2 linked regions of the Niveibacterium microcysteis genome follow. The protein of the gene in region 1 binds, or shares a complex with, the protein of each later gene. Links are inferred from orthologs where the notes say so. Each region holds a gene or a part of one and is shown on either strand. Other genes may lie near its edges.

The links. The genes of interacting proteins can lie anywhere in the genome.
Region 2: the proteins of smc (region 1) and JY500_RS04255 are in contact, whole or in part, in a crystal structure (PDB 3ZGX), measured with the Bacillus subtilis proteins. The link is inferred for Niveibacterium microcysteis from one-to-one orthologs.

What each region holds. Positions count from the first base shown.
Region 1 is NZ_CP071060.1:2,538,782-2,547,222, forward strand. Bases 1,893-6,011 are described here. They hold smc (chromosome segregation protein SMC), read right to left. Parts: upstream 5,624-6,011; coding sequence 2,093-5,623; downstream 1,893-2,092. Other genes in these bases: JY500_RS11465 (cell division protein ZipA C-terminal FtsZ-binding domain-containing protein), read right to left, coding at 1,893-2,084; dapC (succinyldiaminopimelate transaminase), read left to right, coding at 5,790-6,011. Also shown: NAD-dependent DNA ligase LigA, read right to left, coding at 1-989; more of JY500_RS11465, read right to left, coding at 999-1,892; more of dapC, read left to right, coding at 6,012-6,995; dapD (2,3,4,5-tetrahydropyridine-2,6-dicarboxylate N-succinyltransferase), read left to right, coding at 7,034-7,852; JY500_RS11485 (PilT/PilU family type 4a pilus ATPase), read left to right, coding at 7,886-8,441. UniProt on the Bacillus subtilis protein: Required for chromosome condensation and partitioning.
Region 2 is NZ_CP071060.1:909,654-913,851, reverse strand. What follows is about bases 140-3,022. They hold JY500_RS04255 (segregation and condensation protein A), read right to left. Parts: upstream 2,046-3,022; coding sequence 1,233-2,045; downstream 140-1,232. Other genes in these bases: JY500_RS04245 (L-threonylcarbamoyladenylate synthase), read right to left, coding at 2,806-3,022; JY500_RS04250 (site-2 protease family protein), read right to left, coding at 2,110-2,763; scpB (SMC-Scp complex subunit ScpB), read right to left, coding at 629-1,243. In the rest of the region: more of JY500_RS04245, read right to left, coding at 3,023-3,435; JY500_RS04240 (3',5'-nucleoside bisphosphate phosphatase), read right to left, coding at 3,498-4,198. UniProt on the Bacillus subtilis protein: Participates in chromosomal partition during cell division. May act via the formation of a condensin-like complex containing Smc and ScpB that pull DNA away from mid-cell into both cell halves.

The sequences.
Region 1 (8,441 bases):
GTCATGACTTCCTGTGCCGGGTACTTGTGGGCGACCGCCCAGCGTGGCTCACGGGTACGGAAGCCGAGCCGGCGTTGAAGCGCCAGCGAATTGACCTTGTAGACGACACCATCGATGTCGAATGGCAGTGCATCGCGCTGCGCGCCGACGCGATCATGAAAGGCGATCAGCCCCTCCGCCCCGAGTGCCACGCAGCGCTCGCTGCAGACCGGGAAGCCCCATTGCGCGAGTTGGTCGAGCAGCGCACCGTGACTGTCCGCCCCTCCCCAACCCGTCGTTTCACCGATGCCGTAGGCAAAGAAGGACAGTGGGCGCTGCGCGCTGATCGCAGGGTCGAGCTGACGCACGCTTCCGGCCGCCGCGTTGCGCGGATTGACGAAAGTCTTTTCACCACGCGCCATCTGCCGCTCGTTCATGCGCGCAAAATCGTCGCGCCGCATGTAGACCTCTCCGCGCACCTCAAAGACTTCAGGTGGGGTGTCGGTACGAAGTCGAAGCGGTATCTGGCGGATCGCGCGGATATTCTGCGTGACGTCTTCGCCGGTTTCGCCGTCACCGCGGGTTGCCGCCTGCACCAGAATACCGCGCTCGTAGCGCAAGCTGATTGCGAGCCCGTCAAACTTCAGCTCCGCGGCATATTCAACCGGCGGATCGGTTTCGGTCAGCTCAAGCTCACGACGCACTTGCGCGTCGAATGCGCGAGCGCCGCTCGCCTCGGTGTCGGTCTCGGTTCGGATGGAGAGCATCGGCACGGCGTGCCGAACCGGCGCGAACTGCGCGAGAGCTTTGCCGCCGACCCGTTGGGTCGGCGAATCGGCGGTGCAAAGTTCCGGATACTCGGTTTCGAGCGCTTGCAGCGCCTGAAATAACCGGTCGTACTCCGCGTCTGGAACAAGAGGTTCGTCCAGGACGTAATAGGCATGGCTGTAGCGCTCGAGCGTCGCCCGCAAGGTGGCGGCCTGCTCGAACGCCTCACGAGGCGCGATCATCGGAAGCCCTCAGGTGAAGAGGCGCAGTGCGAGGGTGCTGCCTGCCGGCACGCCCTGGCGATCCATCTGCTCCTGGAACTGCTGCACCTGGCTGCGGATCATCGAGAGTGAGGCGTCACTGAGTGGCTTGCCATTGTCATCGACCAGGTGTCCATGCAACGCGCCGGCAAACTGCCGCGCAAGCGCCACCATGCGATCGAAGGCCTCAATGCCCGCTGCCACGCGGGGCACATCAAGGCTCAGGGTGACCCCACTGCTGCTGCCGTGGCGTAGCGATTCCGGCGAGAAGAGCGCGGCGTCGCGATTGGCAAGGACGAACAGGCTCTGCCCTGCATCGTCACGAGCATGGAAGCAGCCGTCACCATCGAGCACCATGCCCGCCGCCTCGGCCAGCCCGCGCAACTTCGTGCCCGGGAAGGCATGCTCCCCAGCAACCACATTGACCGCGATCTGGATGTCGAGCGCTGCGCAGAACTGATCAACGCCCTGGGCCAGGGTCAGGGCTTCGCCGCGGTCCATGAAGCGCGGCACCGCCATGAACTGATCGCAGACTCGCTGAATTGCCGCGCAGAATGCGTCGACCTCACGTTCGCCGACCGCGCCACGGCGATCCGCCAGCTGCATCGCTGCGCTCATGCGCGTGAAACTGCGTTTGTCACCGGCGTCGAGCGCAACCCAGGCGTGGGCCGCATCATCGAATCCGTACCAACGCACGGCGCGATGCACCTGCGACAACGGGCCACCAGCGCCCTGAACTAGGGCCCCGCCGATCACACCGGCGGGGGCTTCGATACGCGCAACGCAGTCAATCGCGCGCGCTTCAAGTGGCAATTCGGGTTCGGCCGCGCGGCCAATCGGCGGTTGCGCGGGGATGCGCGCAGACGCGGGTTCGAGCCGCCCGCCCGGTTCTACCGGTTCTGCCGGGCCGCTTGCAGCACCCGCGCCCTCCAGCAGAACGTCGCGATGCTCCGAGCGAAACGCCTTTTCGGCGTTGCGGCGGGCCTTGCGTTCCTGCCAGGCGTTGTAACCGAGAACCAACACCACCACGCCGGCGCCGGAACCAATCAGACCATAAAGGAGTTCGTTGCCTGCCATGAGACCTCTCAAGCTGCGACTGGGTCGGCCAGGCGCAGCGCTTCTTCGATATCCACCTCGACCACGCGGGAGACGCCCTGCTCCTGCATCGTGACGCCCACCAGCTGGCGCGCCAGCTCCATCGTGATCTTGCTGTGACTGATAAACATGAACTGCGTGATGGACGACATGCGTTTGACCATCGCACAGAACCGTTCGGTGTTGGCGTCGTCGAGCGGTGCATCGACCTCGTCGAGCAGGCAGAACGGCGCCGGATTGAGTTGAAAGAACGAAAACACCAGCGCGATTGCGGTCAGCGCTTTCTCTCCACCGGACAACAAGTGGATTGAACTGTTCTTCTTGCCAGGCGGGCGCGCCACGATCTGGATGCCCGCGTCGAGAATTTCGTCGCCGGTCAGGATCAGCTGCGCCTCGCCACCGCCGAATAGCTGTGGGAAGAGCTCGCCAAACTGACGATTGACCGTATTGTACGTCTCCTGCAATTGCTCCCGAGTCTCGCGGTCGATACGCCGGATTGCATCCTCCAGCGTACCGATTGCCTCGTTCAGGTCACCTGACTGCGCATCAAGGTAGCCTTTCCGCTCTTCGGCGGCGAGCAACTCTTCCACTGCCGCAAGGTTTACCGGCCCCAGATCGGCCAGCTCGCGGGTAAGGCGGTTGATCTCCCGCACCAGCGTCTGGTCCTTCGGGCCCGCCGCAAGCCGAGCGGCGAACTCATTTTCGTCGAGTTCGATCTCCGCAAGTCGCTCGTCGTACTGCTGCTGACCCAGCTCTGCCGCCTGCAACTTAAGGCGCGCCTCTGCCAAAGCGTCGTTCAAGGGGCGCAGCGCGAGTTCGGCGCGCAGACGGGCTTCGTCGAGTTCCCGCAGGCGGGTCGCAGCGACGTCGAGCGCTTCGCGACTTTGCGCCAGCATCGCCTCGCGCGCTTCGCGCATCTCCAGCGCGCCCTGCAAGGCATCGCCGATCGGCGTTTCGTCCAGGCCGGCCTGCTCTGCTTCAGCGGCCTCGCGCTCACGCGCACAACGCACGATCTGCTCGGCGGCCTGAGCAAGCTGGCGCGCCAGGTCGTCGAGTTTGCCGCGGCACTCGCGTTCGGAGAACGCAGCCTCCTGCACTTCGCGCGCGAGTTGCTGCTCCTGCTGGCGGAGTGCGCGCAGCGCATTGTCCTGCTGCTGGGCGATGCCCTCGGTCGCTTCAAGCCGTTCACGCAGTTGCTCTGCGCGCTCTTCCTGTACCGACTGCGCGGTGATTGCAGTTTCCAGGTGAGTCCGTTCCGCGGCGACCTGCAAGTCGAGCTCTTCGATGTCGCGCAGCAGCTGGCCTGCGCGTTCATCGTAGCGTTGCCGAGCCTGCCCAAGCTGAACTGCGGCGAGCTGTTCGCGATGCGCGGTCTGTTGGGCGGCCTGATGCTCGCGACGCAGCGTGGTGAGCGATTCCTGCGCACGATGGCTTGCCGCTTCAGCCTCCGCCAGCGCGGCATGAGCCGCAGCGGCCTCTGCCTCCAGCGCTTCGACGTGCGCTTCAAGCTCTTCGAGTTCGCGCTGGCGTTCCAGCACACCGTGGCTGCCGGCATCAGCCCGCAGCCAAGAGCATGCCGCGCGGCTCAGCTCGCGCCCTGCCCGGTCGATCAGGCGCACGCCCAGGGGCAGTGTTCCGGCTTGCGCGAGCCATTCGCGACAATCCTCAACCGCCCGAACACCATGCAGCCATACGGCAAGCCCAGAGGCCCAATCTGGCAACTCCAGCTGAACCAAGCTACGGAGCGGCACACCCGGCAACGACTGCGCCGGCTCCTCCACATTCGTCGATGCGGTAAGCGGCAAGGCGAGCGACACGCTGGCCGGCGGCTGCGAAGCAAGCGCGTCACCGGCGGTTGCTGCGTCAGCGATCTGCAAGGCGTTGAAGTGCTCGCGCAGCGCCGTTTCCAGCGCCAACTCCCAGCCTGCCTCTACGCGCAGCGATTGCCACAGCGGCCTGGCACTATCAAGGCCACGCGCTTTCAGCCAGTCGGCCAACGCCCCGGGCGCAGCGGCCTTCTGCTGAATTCGCAACAACGCCTCGCGTCGTGCCCGCGCCTCGGTGAGCTGGCGATTGGTCTGGCGTTCGGCATCTTGTGCTGAGCGCACCGCCGCGAGCAGCGCAGGCAGGTTTGCGGTGCCGTCATCCAGCGCTTCCTGCAGTTGCTCCAGGCGACCGGCGGCGAGTTCAGCCGCTGCTTCCGCTCGCGCTAGGGCCTCTGCATCGGGCGCCTGCAGACCGTGGCGTTCGCCCTCGATACGCATGCGGCGTTGCGCGAGCGTATCGAGGGCGCGCAGCGCGCTCGCGCGGCGCGTCTCTTCAACCCGCAACTGCTGCTCGGTGCTGCCCAGCTCGTGCCGCAGGGAGCGTGTCGCCGCCTGAGCGCCGGCGAGCGCGTCCTCGGCCGAGGGGAGCCGCGCTGCAAGTTCCTCGTGGCGCGCCTGGGCTTGTTCGTGACGCAGCCCTGCCGCATCAAGAAGGCTCTCCCAGCGCTGGCGGTCGCCTTCCGCGGCGTCGCGTTGCGCGATCCAGCGCGCCTCGTCGGTGAGCAGCTGCCCGACCCGGCTGCCAAGCATTTGACGACGCTCGCGCATACGCGTCATTTCGCCTTCGAGTCGGGTCACTTCACCGTTCGCGGCGTAAAGGTCCGCCTGGGCGGCGTGTAGCGCGTCCGATGCCTTGTAATGGGCTTCGCGGGCCGTCTCGGCAAGCGCCTCGGCTTCGCGCAAACGGGCCGTCTCGGCCTCGATCCGTGCAGTGGTTTCCGCCACCGCCGCGGCGACTCGGGCTGCATCCTCGCGCGCTTCATTGCGGCGCAGCAACCACAACAGGATCTGTTGCTCGCGCAGGGCCTCGTTGAGGGACTTATATCGGCGAGCCACCTCGGCCTGGCCTGAGAGGCGCTCGATCTGCGCACCGAGTTCGTTGCGGATGTCCTCGACGCGTGCGAGGTTGTCGCGCGCATCGGACAGGCGACCTTCGGTCTCCTTGCGCCGTTCCTTGTACTTGGTAACCCCCGCCGCTTCTTCAAGAAAGCCGCGGACATCCTCGGGGCGCGCTTCGATGATGCGCGAGATCATGCCCTGTTCGATGATCGCGTAAGCGCGCGGCCCAAGGCCGGTACCAAGGAACAGGTCGATCACGTCCTTACGACGGACGTGGATATTGTTGATCCAGTAGCTCGATTCGCCGCTGCGATCGAGTACGCGCTTGACCGATATCTCGGCGTACTGCGACCACTGACCGGCCGCGCGCCCCTCGGCGTTGTCGAATACCAGTTCGACGCTCGCACGGCTGACCGGCTTGCGCGTGGTCGACCCGTTGAAGATCACGTCCATCATCGATTCGCCGCGCAGCGCGCCGGCGCGGGATTCGCCGAGTACCCAGCGGACCGCATCGATGATGTTGGACTTGCCGCAGCCATTCGGGCCGACAACGCCGACCAGCTGACCGGGCGTGAGCACGGTCGTTGGATCGACGAAGGACTTGAACCCGGCGAGTTTGAGCTTGGAAAGGCGCACGTGAGCAGAACCGGAACTGGCGTGGGCGCGGCAATCGGCGGCGCGGCGGGCAAAACGGGTGGCTATAATATCACCCCCGCAACGCTGCCCGGCATGCCATGTGGCAAGCCGCAACGCGCAGCGCCAAGCCCGTCACACCGACCGCAAGCCTCGCCTGGAGCCTGATTTGAATCCGCGCCTCGACCTGCTGCAGCCCTATCCGTTCGAACGCCTTCGCCAGCTGTTTGCCGGCGTCGAGCCTCCGGCCGGGCTGCGCCCGGTGCGGCTCTCGATCGGCGAGCCACAGCACGCCACCCCGGCCTTCATTCAAGAAGCGCTGGTAATGAACCTGCGCGGGCTCTCGGCGTATCCAACCACTGCCGGTGGCGACGCCCTGCGCGAGACAATTGCCGCGTGGCTGACACAGCGTTATGCGCTGACACCAATTGACCCCGCCCATGAGGTACTGCCCGTGTGTGGCTCGCGCGAGGCCTTGTTCGCGTTTGCTCAGGCGGTCGTCGATGCCAGTGCCGCGAAACCGCTGGTGGTCTGCCCGAACCCGTTCTATCAGATCTACGAAGGCGCGGCGCTGCTCTCCGGCGCCGAGCCCGTTTTCCTGAATCAGTTGCCCGAGAACGACTTCGGCCTCGATCTGGATTCGCTCAGCGCGGCCGAATGGTCCCGCGTTCAGCTGATGTTCGTCTGCTCGCCCGGCAACCCGACCGGCAAGGTGCTGCAGCTCGAAGACTGGAAACGTCTGTTCGAGTACGCAGACCGCTATGGCTTTGTGATTGCGGCCGACGAGTGCTACTCGGAAATCTACTTCGATGAAGGCAAGCCGCCGCTGGGTGCGCTGGAGGCGGCCAAGGCGCTCGGCCGCACTGGCTACGAGCGCCTGGTCGTGTTTTCAAGCCTTTCAAAGCGCTCGAACGTGCCCGGATTGCGTTCGGGCTTCGTCGCAGGCGATCGCGCAGTGCTCAAGCAGTTCCTGCTTTATCGCACCTACCACGGCTGTGCGATGAGTCTTCCAGTGCAGGCGGCAAGCGTGGCTGCGTGGCGAGACGAAACCCATGTGCGCGACAATCGAACGCTTTATCGCGAAAAGTTCGCGGCACTCAAGCCGGTTCTGGACCCAGCGCTGCCAGTGCAATTGCCCGACGCCGGGTTCTACTTCTGGGCCCGCACGCCAATCGACGACCGCGAGTTCGCACGGGAGTTGTTTGCCGCAACGCATGTGACCGTGCTGCCCGGTCAGTTCCTCTCGCGTGAGAGCCGCGGCGTGAACCCGGGTGCAGGCTTTGTCCGGATTGCACTGGTGGCGTCGCACGAAGAGTGCATCGAGGCCGCGCAGCGTATTGCATCGTTTGTCGCGCGACGCTTCGGCGCCGCCTGATCTACCGTTTTCAACCACCAATTATCGAGGTCCCCCTGATGAGCAACCTGCAAACCATCATCGAAAACGCCTGGGAACAGCGCGCCGAAATCAATCCGAGCAACGTGGCCGCAGAACTGCGCGACGCGATCGAGCACACGATTGCCGATCTGGACGCCGGCCGCGTGCGCGTGGCGGAGAAGATTGACGGCGCATGGGTGACGCATCAGTGGGTGAAGAAGGCCGTATTGCTGTCTTTCCGCGCCAACGACAACGTGCTGACCGACGACGGCGTGAACAAGTACTTCGACAAGGTGCCGACCAAGTTCGCGAACTGGACCGAAGCAGACTTCCGCGCTGCCGGTTTCCGCGCGACGCCCGGTTCGGTTGCCCGCCGCGGCAGCTTTGTGGCCCGCAATGCGGTGCTGCTGCCCTCGTACCTGAACATTGGCGCCTACGTTGATGAAGGCACGATGGTCGACACCTGGGTGACCGTCGGCTCCTGCGCACAGATCGGCAAGAACGTGCACCTCTCGGGCGGCGTGGGCATTGGCGGCGTGCTGGAGCCGATGCAGGCCAACCCGACGATCATCGAAGACAACTGCTTCATCGGCGCACGCTCCGAGATCGTGGAAGGCGTGATCGTTGAAGAGAATTCGGTGATCTCGATGGGCGTGTACATCGGCCAGAGCACCAAGATCTACGATCGCGAGACCGGCACCGTCAGCTATGGCCGCATCCCGGCCGGCTCGGTAGTGGTTTCCGGCAACCTGCCCTCCTCCGATGGCAAGTACAGTCTGTACTGCGCAGTCATCGTGAAGAAGGTGGATGCAAAGACCCGCGCGAAGACCAGCATCAACGATCTGCTGCGCGCCTAAAACCGAATCCAGCCAAACAGAGAGCGGCGGACCATGATCCTCGACAAGCTGTTCCAGCTAATGGGCGACAAACATGCGTCGGACATTTTTGTCTCGGCGGGCGCGCCCATCCACATCAAGATCCAGGGCACCGTGATGCCGGTGAACCAGCAGGTAATGGAGCCTGCAGTCATCCAGCGCATGGCCTACGAAATGATGACGCCGGAACAGATCCAGTCCTTCGAGAAGACGAAGGAGCTGAACCTGTCGTTCGGCCGCCGCGATCTGGGCAATTTCCGCGTCAACATGTTCTGGCAGCGCGGCTCAATCGCCATCGTCGTACGGTTCATTCAGGGTGAGATTCCGCAGCTCCACTCGCTCGGCCTGCCCGATTCGCTGGCCGATCTGATCCTCGAGAAGCGCGGCCTGATCCTGGTCGTCGGCTCCACCGGTTCGGGCAAGTCGACGACCATGGCATCGATGCTGGATCACCGGAACAACACGAAACCGGGCCACATCCTCACACTGGAAGACCCGATCGAGTATCTGTTCCGGCACAAGCGCTCGGTGGTCAACCAGCGCGAAGTCGGCCTCGACACGCACGACTGGC
Region 2 (4,198 bases), 1.6 Mb from region 1 along the record:
ATTGCGACCTTCGGAGATCGTGACGCGATACCAGTGGTTGCTGCCCTCGCCGCCGCCATCGTGCAGCGAGTTGAAACGCGCTTCGCCGTCTTCAAGGGCGACGCCCGTCGTCAGCGTGGCTTGTTGTTCTTCGGTCAGCTCGCCAATCACGCGCACTGCGTATTCGCGCTCGAGTTCGTAGCGCGGATGCATCATGCGGTTGGCCAGATCGCCGTTGCTGGTGAAAAGCAACAGGCCGGAGGTATTGAAGTCGAGTCGGCCGATCGCGATCCAGCGCCCGCGATTGAGCACCGGCAGGCGCTCGAAGACCGTGGGACGGCCTTCCGGATCGTCGCGACTGACGATCTCGCCCTCCGGCTTGTGGTACATCAGCACACGCGGCGCGCGTTCGGTGAAACGGATGTTCACCAACTTGCCGTTGATCTTGATCCGATCGCCCGGGCCGATCTTCTGACCGAGCCCTGCGGGCAGGCCATTCACGCTGACGCGGCCGGCGATGATCCACTCTTCGAGTTCGCGCCGCGAACCGTAGCCGGCTTCAGCGAGCAGTTTGTGCAGTCGCTGCGGCTCGTAGGCCTCAGCCTGCGCCTTGACGCCACGGCCACGGCGGCCAGGCGCGGGTGCGTTGCTATTCCGCCGCTGCTGCGGGCGCGGTTTGCGTTGCGGTATCGACAAGATCCATCACCTTTTCAATTTCGGCCAGAGGCGGCAGCTCGGTGAGGCTGCGCAGGCCAAGTTCATCCAGGAAGCGTCGCGTGGTGGCGTACAGGCCCGGGCGCCCCGGGGTGTCGCGATGGCCGACAACATCGACCCATCCGCGCGATTCCAGCGTTTTCAACACGTTCGGAGAGACGGCAACGCCGCGAATATCTTCAATATCGCCTCGCGTGACCGGCTGACGGTAGGCGATGATCGCCAGGGTCTCCAGAACAGCACGCGAATATTTCGGCGGTTTCTGTTCGCGCAACCGATCGAGGTAGGGCTGGTACTCCGCACGAGTACGGAAACGCCATCCGGTCGACAGTTGGGCTAGTTCGGCGCCGCGATCATTCCAGCGCTCACGCAGGGTTTCGAGCAGGCGGCGAATCAGATCCGCATCCAACTGCTCATCGAAGAGCCTGCGCAGCTCGGCCATTGCAAGCGGCTCGGCGGCTGCCAGAAGGGCAGCTTCCAGCACGCGCAAGGCAAATTCGAAGTCTATCGAATCTTCGGCTTGCACCGGAATGCCAGCTTCAGTCGGCATCCGAGGTGTTAAGTCTGACATAAATCGGCTCCAGAGGTGCAACCTGGCTGACAACAACCAGGCGCTCCTTCACCAGTTCCAGCACGGCAAGGAAGCTGACAACCAGCATCGGCACGCCCGCCGTCAAATCGAACAACTCGACGAAGGGTTGGAATTGGCCACCGCCGAGCTGGCGCAGGATGGCGGTCATCCGTTCGCGAACCGAGAGTTCCTCACGCTGGATCGTGTGGTGACGGGTCAGCTTCGCCTTACGCACGAGACCCAGCCAGGCGACCTGCAGATCGTGCAGGCTCACTTCAGGCAAACGTTCCGCCACCTTTTCGGCCACCCACACGGTGACCCATTCGTAATCGCGCTCCACCCGCGGCAGTGCATCGAGTCGTGCGCCGGCGATCTTCATCTGTTCGTATTCGAGCAGCCGGCGCACGAGTTCGGCACGCGGGTCGGCCTCCTCCGCTTCCGCCTGGGCAGGCCGCGGCAGCAGCATGCGGGACTTGATCTCGAGCAGCATCGCGGCGATCAGCAGATACTCGGCCGCAAGCTCAAGGTTGCTGCGGCGCATTGCCTCGACGTACTTCAGGTACTGCGCCGTCAGCGGCGCCATCGGAATATCGAGGACGTTGATGTTCGCCTTGCGGATCAGATAAAGCAGCAAGTCGAGCGGCCCCTCGAAGGCTTCGAGGAACACCTGCAGCGCATCCGGCGGGATGTAGAGATCCTTCGGCAGCTCGAACAGCGATTCGCCGTAGATCCGCGCCAGGGCCGGGGGCAGCGGTTCCTCGTGCGGGCGCAGGTCGAGCATCGGCGTCTCGACTTCGCTCACTGCGCGTCACCTATCGTCAGATTGCAGCGAACAGCACGCCCCTTCATGAGCCGGTCAATAACAGGATCAAACGCTTCAGTGGGGCGATCAACGGCCACAGCACGTAATCCAGCACCCGCAGGTACAGCAAGCCGATCAGAATCATGAAACCGTAGGGCTCAAGGCGCGCGAACTTCCATGCCAAGGGCCCCGGCAACAGGCTGATCGCGATGCGGCCGCCATTGAGCGGCGGAATCGGCAGCAAGTTCAACAGCATCAGCGCGAGGTTCACGACGATACCGGCAGTCGCCATGGCGAAGAAGTAGTCACCGCCATAGCCATCCAGTGCCGTCTGCAGACCAATCATCAAGCCCCATCCGAAGGCCTGCGCGAGGTTCGCGGCCGGCCCCGCAGCGGCGACCCAGAACATGTCGCGCTTGGGGTGGCGCAGGCGGCCGAAGTTGACCGGTACCGCCTTCGCCCAGCCGAAGGGCGGGAAGCTCGCGCCAGTGGCGAGGTTCAGCAGCACGATGCCGAGCGGCACGGCGAGCGTGCCGACCGGATCGACGTGACGCAGCGGATTGAGGCTGATGCGTCCGGCCAAATGCGCGGTGGGGTCGCCAAGGCGGAAGGCCGCATAGCCGTGTGCGGCCTCATGCAAGGTGATCGCCAGCAACACAGGCAGCGCCCAAACCACGATCGTCAGGACGATGTCCATGGCCACTCAATTTCAGGGAAAACAGCAGTTTACCAGACGACCTCAGTCGTCCAGCCCGAGCGGCCCGAGCGGCCCGAGGCCGCGTCGGATCACCTCCGGCGCACCGCCGGTCAGGTCGATCACGGTCGTCGCTTCCGGGCCGCAGGCGCCCGCCTCGATCACCAGATCGACCTGCTTTTCGAGGCGCTCGCGAATTTCCTCGGCGTCGGTCAGCGGCAGATCTTCGCCCGGCAGCAACAGGGTCGAGGTGAGCATCGGCTCATTGAGTTCGCCAAGCAGGGCCGCGACAACCGGATGGGAGGGGCAGCGGATGCCGATCGTCTTGCGCTTGGGGTGCAGCACGCGACGGGGCAGCTCCTTGGTGCCTTCGAGGATGAAGGTGTAGGGGCCGGGGGTCACCGCCTTGAGCAGTCGGTACTGCGCGTTATCGACCCGCGCATAGTGCGCAATCTCGGAGAGATCCCGCACCATCAGGGTCAGGTGGTGGCGGTCGTCCACGCCACGGATGCGGCGGATGCGCTCGATCAGGTGCGCGTCGCCCGTCTGCCCCGCCAACGCGTAGGCCGAATCGGTCGGGAAGACCACAAGGCCGCCGTCGCGGATGATCTCCGCGGCCTGTCGCAGCAGCCGTGGCTGTGGGTTTTCAGGAAAGAGTGAGAAGAACTGGGCCACGTTTGCAGACCGGGCAGGAAAGCGCGGATTCTATGCCTGCAGCCCCAAGGCTGTCGCGGGTTTCAGAGCTTTGACCAGACGGGCGTCAGATCCTCCGGCAGCGGATCGGATCCGCCGAGGTCGACGCTACTCTCGCCAGGCCCGTGAAAGTCCGACGCGCGCGACGCAAGAAAACCGTAGCGCCGGGCGACGCGAGCGAACTCCAGCGTGGCCTCGCGATTATGCGACCCGGAGACCACCTCGATTGCCTCGCCGCCCAAGTCGTGAAAGCGCACGAACAGTTCGTCGAGCTCGCGCTTGGACAACCGATAGCGGCCCGGATGCGCGATCACGGCCAGGCCGCCCGCGGCATGGATCCACGCCAGCGCGTCCTCCATCGTCGCCCATACATGCTCGACGTAGCCCGGCTTTCCGCGCACAAGGTAATGGTCGAACACGCTCTTCACGTCACGCGCGGCGCCGATCTCGGCAAGGTAACGCGCGAAGTGCGAACGGCTGACGAGCGCCGGATTGCCGACATACTTCAAGGCACCTTCATAGGCGCCACGAATGCCGATCGCGGCAAGCGCCTCGCCCATGCGCGCCGCGCGGCCGTCGCGGCCGGCGCGGACATCGGCCAGGCCGTCCGCCAGCACGGTACACGCCGGATCTACGCCAAGGCCGACGATATGCACCGTCTGCTCGCCCCACGACACCGACACCTCCACCCCATTCACGAACGCAAGCCCGTGGATACGGGCGGCCTCGCGTGCGTCGGCCAAGC